DNA from 2 places in the Mesorhizobium sp. M0698 genome. Region 1 is predicted to be linked to the other one. Evidence: riboswitches for the same ligand, from Rfam matches in the RefSeq annotation. Region 1 holds a riboswitch; the other holds the start of a gene.

Region 1 (4,714 bases):
TTCCATCTTCGAGCGCGACGTCTCAATCGAAATGACATCCGCATCCATTTCAGCGATCGCGTCGATGATCTCGTTGAACTCCGAATAGCACATGTGGGTATGGATTTGAGTCGCGTCCTTTACACCCGTTGAAGCGATCCGGAAGCATTCGACAGCCCAGTCGAGATAGTCTTTCCAGTCAGACTGGCGCAGTGGCAATCCTTCGCGAAACGCGGCCTCATCGATCTGGATCATCCTTGCGCCGGACCATTCGAGATCCGTCACCTCGTCGCGGATGGCGAGCGCGATCTGGCGGCATGCTTCGGAGCGGGGTACGTCGTCGCGAACAAAAGACCAGTTGAGAATGGTCACCGGGCCTGTGAGCATTCCCTTCACAGGGTTTTCCGTAAGCGACTGGGCGAATTGCCACCAGCGCAGCGTCATCGGCTTGGGCCTCGATACGTCGCCGAAGATGATGGGGGGGCGCACGTAACGCGACCCATAGCTCTGCACCCAGGCATGCTGGGTGAAGGCGAAGCCGGACAGCTGCTCGCCGAAATGCTGTACCATGTCGTTTCGTTCGAACTCACCGTGCACCAGCACGTCCAGCCCGATCTCTTCCTGCCAGCGAATTGCAGCCTCGATCTCCTTCTTCAGGAAGGTCTCGTAGTCGACATAGCTCAGCTGGCCCTTCGCATGAGCGGCCCGCGCCCTGCGTACCTGCGGCGTCTGCGGGAAGGACCCGATGGTCGTCGTCGGGAACGGCGGCAGCCCGAGCGTGCCGGCCTGGACTCTGGAGCGCTCGGCAAAAGCGCTCTCTCGTCGCTTCATGCTGTCGTCAATGCTGGCGATCCGCCCCTCAACCAGCGGGTCATGGATCTTCGTGGATGTCACGCGAGTGGCGGCAGCCTCGGCAGACGCTTTCAACGCGCCTGCCACCGCATCCCTGCCTTGGGACAGGGCCCGGGCAAGCAACACCAACTCGTCGGTCTTCTGGGCCGCGAAGGCGAGCCACGACCTGATGTCCGCGTCGAGTTCCGTCTCCATGCGGAGGTCGATCGGCACATGCAGCATCGAGCAAGAAGGCGCGATCTCGACGCGGTCCAAGGGCCAGCCGGCGACGATCGGTTTGATGCGGTCGAGAATGGCGGGCAGGTTCGCACGCCAGACGTTGCGGCCATCGATCAAGCCAAGCGAGAGCACCAGATCCTTCGGTGCGAGCCGACCCACCGTTTCCAGCTGCTCGGGAGCGCGCACGAGATCAATATGCAGCCCGGCCAGGGGCAGAGAAACCGCGGTTTCGAGATTGTCTCCCAGCGGCCCGAAATAGGCAGCCAGCATGATCTTCAACTCGGGCGCGGCTTTTGACAGCTGGCCATAGGCGAATTCGAACGCAGCTCGTTCGTTCGGGTTCAGATCGAGGACAAGCGCTGGCTCATCGATCTGCACCCAATCGGCACCCGACAGCTTCAAGCTCCGCAGGAGTTGCTCGTAGACGGGCAGAAGCCGTGGTAGGAGCGCGATGGGATCGAATCCTTCGGCAGGCGATTTCGCCAGCTTGAGGAAGGTGATCGGTCCAAGGATGACTGGGCGTGTGTGAACGCCGAGAGCTTTAGCCTCGATGAAGTAATCGACCGGTTTCGTCGACGAGAGGGCGAACGTCTGATCATCGTTGAGTTCCGGCACAATGTAGTGATAGTTGGTGTCAAACCACTTGGTCATTTCCATCGCGGTTACGCCAGTCCGATGAGCCGCATGCTGGTGACCACCGTGCCCACAATCCTCCGTCTGACCTTGGTTGCCGCGCGCCATAGCGAAGTAGATGTCGAGTGGGACCTCGCCGCCATTCCAGCCGTAACGGGACGGAAGGGCGCCGACCATGGCTGCGGTGTCGAGCACATGGTCGTAAAGCGAGAAGTCGTTCGACGGGATTTTCGACACGCCGCGATCGCGTTGCTCCTCCCAGCTAGCGGCACGGAGCGCCTTCGCCGTCGTGAGAAGGTCGGCAGCGGACGATTTTCCGGACCAGTAGCTTTCAAGCGCGAATTTCAGTTCTCGCCGACGACCGAAGCGGGGCACGCCGAGCGTTGCTACAGGAATTTGCTGAGAGATAGTCATGCCAGACCCCGATGGTTGGGGCGTCGGTGACAAGGAAGGCGCTAGCAGGCCGGCACGAACGCCAGGCTGCAGCGGCCACCGAGACACCCCGCCCGTGGACGTAATTCGCCGTGGCAGGTCTCCTGGCTCGCGGGGTCATAGCCTCTACCCGTCTTCCCAAGGCTATTCGCCTCAGTGACATGAGTGGGGTTGGCTCGCCGCTAACAGTTGCGGGGGCAGCGCCGGCATCGCACCGGCTTCCCTCTTAGCTCCGCTGCGGCAGCGCCGTACGGAGAACCACGACGCGGGAGACAATTACAGCAGTTCGCTTCATTGTCAACGCCGCATAAAGAAATGTTTATGTCGTTATGTTAAATTTCCGTTGGCATGTTCCAAAGGTCGCCTCGAAAGCGAAAACTGTGGAAGCCTTGAGCGGCCGGTAAATCAAAGCAATGACGCACGGCGCCCTTGTCCAGGAGGATAGGAGTTCGTCGGCTGCCGGCAGCAAACATACCGGCAAGCGCCGTGGTGCTGCTTAGCGCATCACGCGAACCACCTCGGCGTCGAACTTCGGCTCCGAGGTTCCGACCGCTTCGTTGGTGATCTGCTCGCGACCATATTCGGCTCAATGGCGAGGCTGTTGCCCATGTGGAAGCTGTTGGCCGTGATGCCCTCGGTGATATGACACAACGATTTCGGGGGGAGCACACCGAGGCCAGGCGCAGCGGCGTGTTGCGAAGTGATCGAGGCCAATGTCTCGAACTGCTTGTTCGCAGCCCACCGGCTCAAGGTAACCCGGCTCAAACCACCGGGCTAGCTCAAGTCCTGTCCAAATGAGGCCTGAGCGGCAAATCGTCGTGCACGCGCACGGTTTGGCGTTCGATCTTGTGATGCGTCTTGGGCGGACAATCGCCACGGTGCAGCGCGCAGAAGCGGTCCCCAATTGGGAAGCCGAGGGCGGTGAGGGCAAGCCAGCGCCACAGGCGGAAGGGGACTTGGACCTGTTTGCCCTGCTGGACCACAAGTTCGCGACACAGGGCCTCAAGGAGAAGACCAAGAGTGATTATGCGCGGGACCTCGCCAAATTCATCAAAAGCAGCGGGCAGTCAAAGTTCGGCGCCGATTGACATGGAGATAGCCATCGCGGCGGACCGCCCAGGCGGACCGCAAGCCGGAATACAACCGGGTGCAGGCGGCCAAGCTCGTCCACAAGATGGCGTCGGGCACACACCGGCGATGGGAGAGCGGACCGTGGAGTGCAGGAACTTCACGCCTATCCACGCTCCCGTGGACGTGTCCTGCGGCACATCGGCAGCGATATTGAGGAGGCAGTTGAGCTTCTGGTCGAGCACTCTTACCTGCCACTACCTACGCTTAACGTCATCTCGTACTGAAAACGCACCACGCAAGGTCGAGATGTAACATGCGCCCTTCGTGGATGGTTCTAAGCTTCCTCGGGCGCGGTCAATCTGTGATAACGGTCGCTTGGAACCTCCATCACCGCGACGCGATCAAGGTTGGCGTATCGCGCTCGGTAGTAACCTTCCTCCTCCACTTCGGCGAAACTACACTGGGGAACGTCAAAGGTCGCAGCTTCCAATCCGAAGAAAGTCGTAGCGGTTTCTTCATCCAAGAAGTTCCACTCATCTTCTCCGTCGTCATATGTGACGCGAACATAGGAGGCCATGCGCACGGCTTCCTGATCACCCATCTCTGCGATGATGGCATCGCATTCTTTCTTCAGCTTTCCTGAAACCTCACCCTTATCCCAGTCATCCAAAGCCCGATAGATTTCTGGATGATAATACTCTGGCATCTCCTCTACATCGTCACCGATAAGCTCAATGGTGCGGACATATTGCGGATTTATCAAGAGTATTTTGTTGTCAAGGCTCCAACAATACAGCCATGGCCTGCTTGTGTTATTTCTGCGCAGATTATGAAGTTCCTTCAACTGACGTAAAATCGATTCACGCGCCTTTTCATCGATAGGATATTGGCGGCTGCCAACAGTCGTCTTGATTCTGAGCGTGCCGTATCGCGTTTCGGCATCGGCAATTGCAAACGGGCTCGTGCGCCACTCCTCGACATCAATCTTCCAGCCCAGCAGCTCCTCGACCGTGCATTTCAACGTGAGACAAAGGTCCTTGATCTGCTCGACGTTCAACTGCGTTTTGCCTGTTTCCCAACGGGCCACAGTCTGTTGCGTTGTTGCCATCTGCTCTGCCAAATCTTTTTGAGTCATGCCCAGTCGAACCCTAAGCTCTTTCATGTTCATAACTCACCTCGCGTGTTCAACACACGCATCGTGGATGAATTAATCTAACACGTCAAGCGTGTTCAAAAATCGCAGCATGTGTTTTTAGGGCGTCTTCGAGGCTCCGGCAGCCGTTCGTGACCACTTGCGCAAGACACAGGGCTGGTACACAGCACGAATGGGCGATCAAAAATTACTGCTGCGATGCTCGTCATCAGCCAAGCTGCCGCCGCACCTTCCACTAGGGTGCCAAGGTTCGAAATGAGTGCAGCCGACCATAGCGAACGGAAGGTCTTGTGCTCAAAAGGAACGAGTGAAGATGTTCTCTTCGCCATTGTGGGAAGCCTCGGGATTGACCGCGGGGCTGGATTTGTTTCGCCT
Region 2 (4,714 bases), on a different contig from region 1:
ATCGAAATGAACTGGCACTTCGGGTCGTCGCGCAGGAAGGTCACCACCTCGATCAGGTCGCGCGGCTCGACCGAGATGGTGAGTTCGCCATAGGCGAGCACCGCCACGCCGATCCGGCCGATCAGCTTCTCGCCGAGATAGGTCGAGAGGTCATTCAACGCCTGGGTCATGCCGCTCACCGCTCGATCGTGCCGGTGCGGCGGATCTTCTTCTGCAGCAGAAGGATACCGTAGAGCAGCGCTTCGGCGCTCGGCGGGCAGCCGGGCACGTAGATGTCGACCGGCACGATGCGGTCGCAGCCCCGCACCACCGAATAGGAATAATGATAATAGCCGCCGCCATTGGCGCAGGAGCCCATCGAGATGACGTAGCGCGGCTCCGGCATCTGATCGTAGACCTTGCGCAGCGCCGGCGCCATCTTGTTGGTCAGCGTGCCGGCGACGATCATGATGTCGGACTGGCGCGGGGACGCGCGCGGCGCGACACCGAACCTCTCCGAGTCATAGCGCGGCATCGACGTATGGATCATCTCGACCGCGCAGCAGGCGAGACCGAAGGTCATGAACATCAACGAGCCGCTGCGCGCCCAGGTGATGAGCGCCTCGGTCGAGGTGACGAGAAAGCCCTTGTCGGCGAGCTCGTTGTTGATCTCCAGGAAGAATGGATCGTCGGACCCGACCGGCCTGCCGGTGTTGGGGTCGATGAGGCCCTTGGGCTTCGGCGCGACGAGCGTGCCGGAACTGTCGTTCAATCCCATTCCAGCGCTCCTTTTTTCCATTCATAGGCAAAGCCGATGGTCAGCACCGCCAAAAACACCATCATCGACCAGAAACCGAGCATGCCGATCTGGCTGAACGACACCGCCCAAGGAAACAGGAAGGCCACCTCCAGATCGAAGATGATGAACAGGATCGACACCAGGTAGAAGCGGATATCGAACTTCATGCGGGCGTCGTCGAACGAGTTGAAGCCGCACTCATAGGCGGAAAGCTTTTCCGGATCGGGGTTGCGGTAGGCCACCAGGAACGGTGCAGCGAGCAGCGCCAGCCCGACGATCAGCGCCACGCCGATGAACAGGACGATGGGCAGGTACGAACCTAAAAGTGCGTTCATGCTGCAGTTTCCGTTGGCGGCCAATCCACTCTGATTACAGCACCGGACCCACTTGCGGAAGCGTGACAGTTTAACCACTGAACCGTTTTAAGGGGGCTCTATGCTGCAACGCGGCGAGGGTTAGCGCAGCGCTTTCGGCGAAGCAAGTCAAACCTTGTTCAAATCGCGGTGCTGGACGGCATATCCGGGAAAACTGGTCCGATCCGCTCCTGTTTGATTTCCTTCACTTTTTACTCCACTTTTCTCTCCTGACATGGATGCCGCCAAAACCCTGCTAGCATGGCACGGAATCGCAGGTCATTTTCTCTGTCTAAAATCGTCCGGATGCCGCCTTCATGAAGGAAAGAATCTCGCTTGCCACGGCCCGTCGCATTGCGCTCGCGGCACAGGGATTCAATGACCCGCGCCCCACCGGCACGCCTGACCGCCGGCATCTGGCCCGGGTGCTTGCCCGTACCGGCCTGCTGCAGATCGATTCCGTCAGCGCCGTGGTGCGCGCCCATTATATGCCTCTTTATTCGCGGCTTGGCCCTTACAAGCTGGCGTTGCTCGACAACGCCGCGGTAACGCGCAAGCGCATGGTCTTCGAATATTGGGCGCATGAAGCCTCGTTCTTGCCGGTCGAGACCTATCCGCTGATGCGCTGGCGCATGCAGCGGGCCGAACGCGGCGACGAAATGTACAGCGGACTGGCCAAATGGGGTCGCGAGCACGCCGCCTATATCGAAGACATCTATCGCGAGGTCGCCGAACGAGGCCCGATCGCAGCGTCGGCTTTCGAAGGGCAGAAGGGTTCGGGCGGCTGGTGGGGCTGGAGCCATGCCAAGCACGCCTTCGAATGGCTGTTCTGGGCCGGCCGCATCACCACGGCGCATCGCCGCGGCTTCGAACGGTTCTACGATCTGCCGGAGCGCGTATTGCCGCCGGCGGTACTCGCGCTACCGATTCCCTGTCCCGAGGATGCTCACCGCGAATTGCTGCGCATCTCGGCCCGCGCCCACGGCATCGCCACGGCAGGAGACCTGCGCGACTATTTCCGGCTCTCGCCCGCCGACATCAAGGGCCGCATCGAGGAGTTGGTCGAGGCCGGCGACCTGTTGCCGGTGAGCGTCGAAGGCTGGAGCAAAACAGCCTATCTCCACAAGGACGCCCGTTTGCCGCGCAAGATCGAGGCGCGCGCCTTGCTCGCGCCGTTCGATCCTGTCGTCTTCGAGCGGTCGCGCACCGAGCGGTTGTTCGACTTCCACTACCGCATCGAGATCTACACGCCGGCCGAAAAGCGCCGGTATGGCTATTATGTGCTGCCATTCCTGCTCGGCGACAGCATCGTCGGGCGCGTCGACCTCAGGGCCGACCGCCCGGCCGGTGTGTTGCGCGTCCACGCCGCCTATGCGGAGCCCGGCGCCCCGCCACAAACCGCAGCCGCCCTTTTCGAGGAATTGAAGCAGATGCAGGGCTGGCTCGGCCTGGAACGCATCGAGGTGACCGCTGCCGGCGACCTCGGCCGGCCGCTCGCGGATATCGCCGCGTCATAGACGTGCGTTGACACGACTGGCTCCACAAGCCTAAATCCGTTCCAGACGGTCCCCTGCCCGCAACGGCAGGGGCCAAGAGGGAATGCGGTGCGAAATCTCGATTTCAAATCCGCGGCTGTCCCCGCAACTGTAAGCGACGAGCCAAGGCCGAAAACCACTGGGATATTCCCGGGAAGGCGGCACCCAGGCGATGACCCGCGAGCCAGGAGACCTGCCGTCTAGGACATAAGAATCCGATCGCCTGGCGGGTTTTCCGGGCAAGGAGCCTGATTTGGAACGCGACAGCAGTTTTCCGGCTGAGACAGCGGATTTATTGTCCGGCCATGGTGATTCCCCGGCCGGCGTTACCGTCATCGTCTGCTCGTCCTGCCGTGACGAGACCGGTTCGGACGCTCATCCGCGCGCCGGCGAACTGCTCGCAGAGGACACGCGCCGCGCCGCTTCCAGCGAAAACATCAAAATCCGCACCGTCGAATGCCTCGGCAATTGCAAGCGCCGGCTCAGCGCGGCCATGCTGCGCGACGGCTGCTGGAGTTACGTCTTCGGTGATCTGACCACGACCAGCGGGGCCGATCTCGTCACCGGGGCAAAGCTGTTCGCCACCGCGACGGATGGGCTCATTCCATGGCGCGGCCGTCCCGATTGCCTGAAGCGCGGCCTGGTTGCCCGCATCCCTCCCCTTGACGTTTTGAAGGACCTGACATGACCGCTGCCTCCCTTTCGCGCGTTCCCTGCACCGTGGTCACCGGCTTTCTCGGCGCCGGCAAGACGACGTTGATCCGCCATTTGCTCGAAAACGCCAAAGGCAAGCGCCTGGCCATCATCGTCAACGAGTTCGGCGACATCGGCATCGACGGCGAGATTCTGAAGGGCTGCGCCATCGACACCTGCCCCGAGGAAAACATCGTCGAGCTGGCCAATGGTTGCATCTGCTGCACCGTCGCCGATGATTTCGTCCCGGCGCTGGACCAGATCCTGTCGCTGACGCCGAGGGTCGACCACATCCTGATCGAGACATCCGGCCTTGCTTTGCCCAAGCCGCTGGTCCAGGCCTTCCAGTGGCCGTCCGTGAAAAGCCGCGTCACGGTCGATGGCGTCATCGCCGTCGTCGACGGGCCGGCGCTGGCTGATGGCCGCGTAGCCAACGACATGGACGCCCTGCAGGCCCAGCGCGCGCAGGACGAGACGCTCGACCATGACGATCCGGTCGAGGAAGTGTTCGAAGACCAGCTCGCCTGCGCCGACCTGATCATCCTGTCGAAGAGCGACCTGATGGACACAGCCGGCGCGGCCCGCGCCAATGCCGTGATCGGAAAGCATGTTGCGCGGGCGGTGAAGATCGTACCGACTTCGCAAGGCAAGGTCGACCCGTCGGTGCTGCTCGGCCTCGGCCTCGCCGTCGAGGACGACATCGAGAATCGCAAGACCCACCACGACGACGAGCTCGACCACGAACATGACGATTTTGACTCGTTCGTCATCGACATCGCGTCTGTGTCCAACCCGGACGAGCTCGCACAACGGGTCGCCACGGCGGCGGAGGAAGAAAACGTGTTGCGCGTCAAGGGTTTCGTCGAAGTCGGCGGCAAGCCGATGCGGCTCCTGCTGCAGGCCGTCGGTCCGCGCGTCAACCACTATTACGACCGCGCCTGGACCGCTGAAGACGACCGCCGCTCGCGCCTGGTCGTCATCGGCCTGAAAGGGCTGAACCGCCCGGCCATCGAGCGTATCCTCGCCGGCTGACCCCAGGCACGAGCCGCGATGCACATCCTCACCACCACATCCGCCTCGCTCGACGATCTCGCCGAGCCCGTCGATCTCAGGCAAACGCCTGCGGATGTCGTGGCGCTGTCCTTCACCGACAGCGACCTGGCCGGGCTGGCGGCGGCGTGGAAGGCAGATGCGCACCGCCTGCCGTCGATGCGGCTCGCCGCCTTGCGCGACCTGCGCCATCCGATGTCCGTCGACCTGTGGATCGACAGCGTCGCCCGCCACGCCAAGGTCATTCTGGTCCGCATCCTCGGCGGCTATGACTGGTGGCGCTATGGCTGCGACCAGCTCGCCGT

What was found. A riboswitch is a leader RNA that binds a small molecule or an ion and turns the genes downstream of it on or off. The one in region 1 is predicted to bind cobalamin.
Region 2: it holds a riboswitch for cobalamin, as region 1 does, so the genes downstream of both, NKI16_RS02110 (DUF1636 family protein) here and metE (5-methyltetrahydropteroyltriglutamate--homocysteine S-methyltransferase) in region 1, are expected to answer to the same signal.

The regions. Positions count from the first base shown of each region.
Region 1 is NZ_JAMYPQ010000031.1:12,350-17,063, forward strand. Features, by position in the region: gene metE (5-methyltetrahydropteroyltriglutamate--homocysteine S-methyltransferase) at 1-2,097, opposite strand, end outside; cobalamin riboswitch at 2,193-2,393, opposite strand; gene NKI16_RS31190 (hypothetical protein) at 2,949-3,203, shown strand; gene NKI16_RS31195 (helix-turn-helix transcriptional regulator) at 3,521-4,354, opposite strand; gene NKI16_RS31200 (MFS transporter) at 4,417-4,668, opposite strand.
Region 2 is NZ_JAMYPQ010000001.1:411,100-415,813, reverse strand. Features, by position in the region: gene NKI16_RS02130 (NADH-quinone oxidoreductase subunit C) at 1-170, opposite strand, end outside; gene NKI16_RS02125 (NuoB/complex I 20 kDa subunit family protein) at 176-757, opposite strand; gene NKI16_RS02120 (NADH-quinone oxidoreductase subunit A) at 748-1,113, opposite strand; gene NKI16_RS02115 (winged helix-turn-helix domain-containing protein) at 1,449-2,648, shown strand; cobalamin riboswitch at 2,678-2,881, shown strand; gene NKI16_RS02110 (DUF1636 family protein) at 2,920-3,354, shown strand; gene cobW (cobalamin biosynthesis protein CobW) at 3,351-4,391, shown strand; gene NKI16_RS02100 (cobaltochelatase subunit CobN) at 4,410-4,714, shown strand, end outside.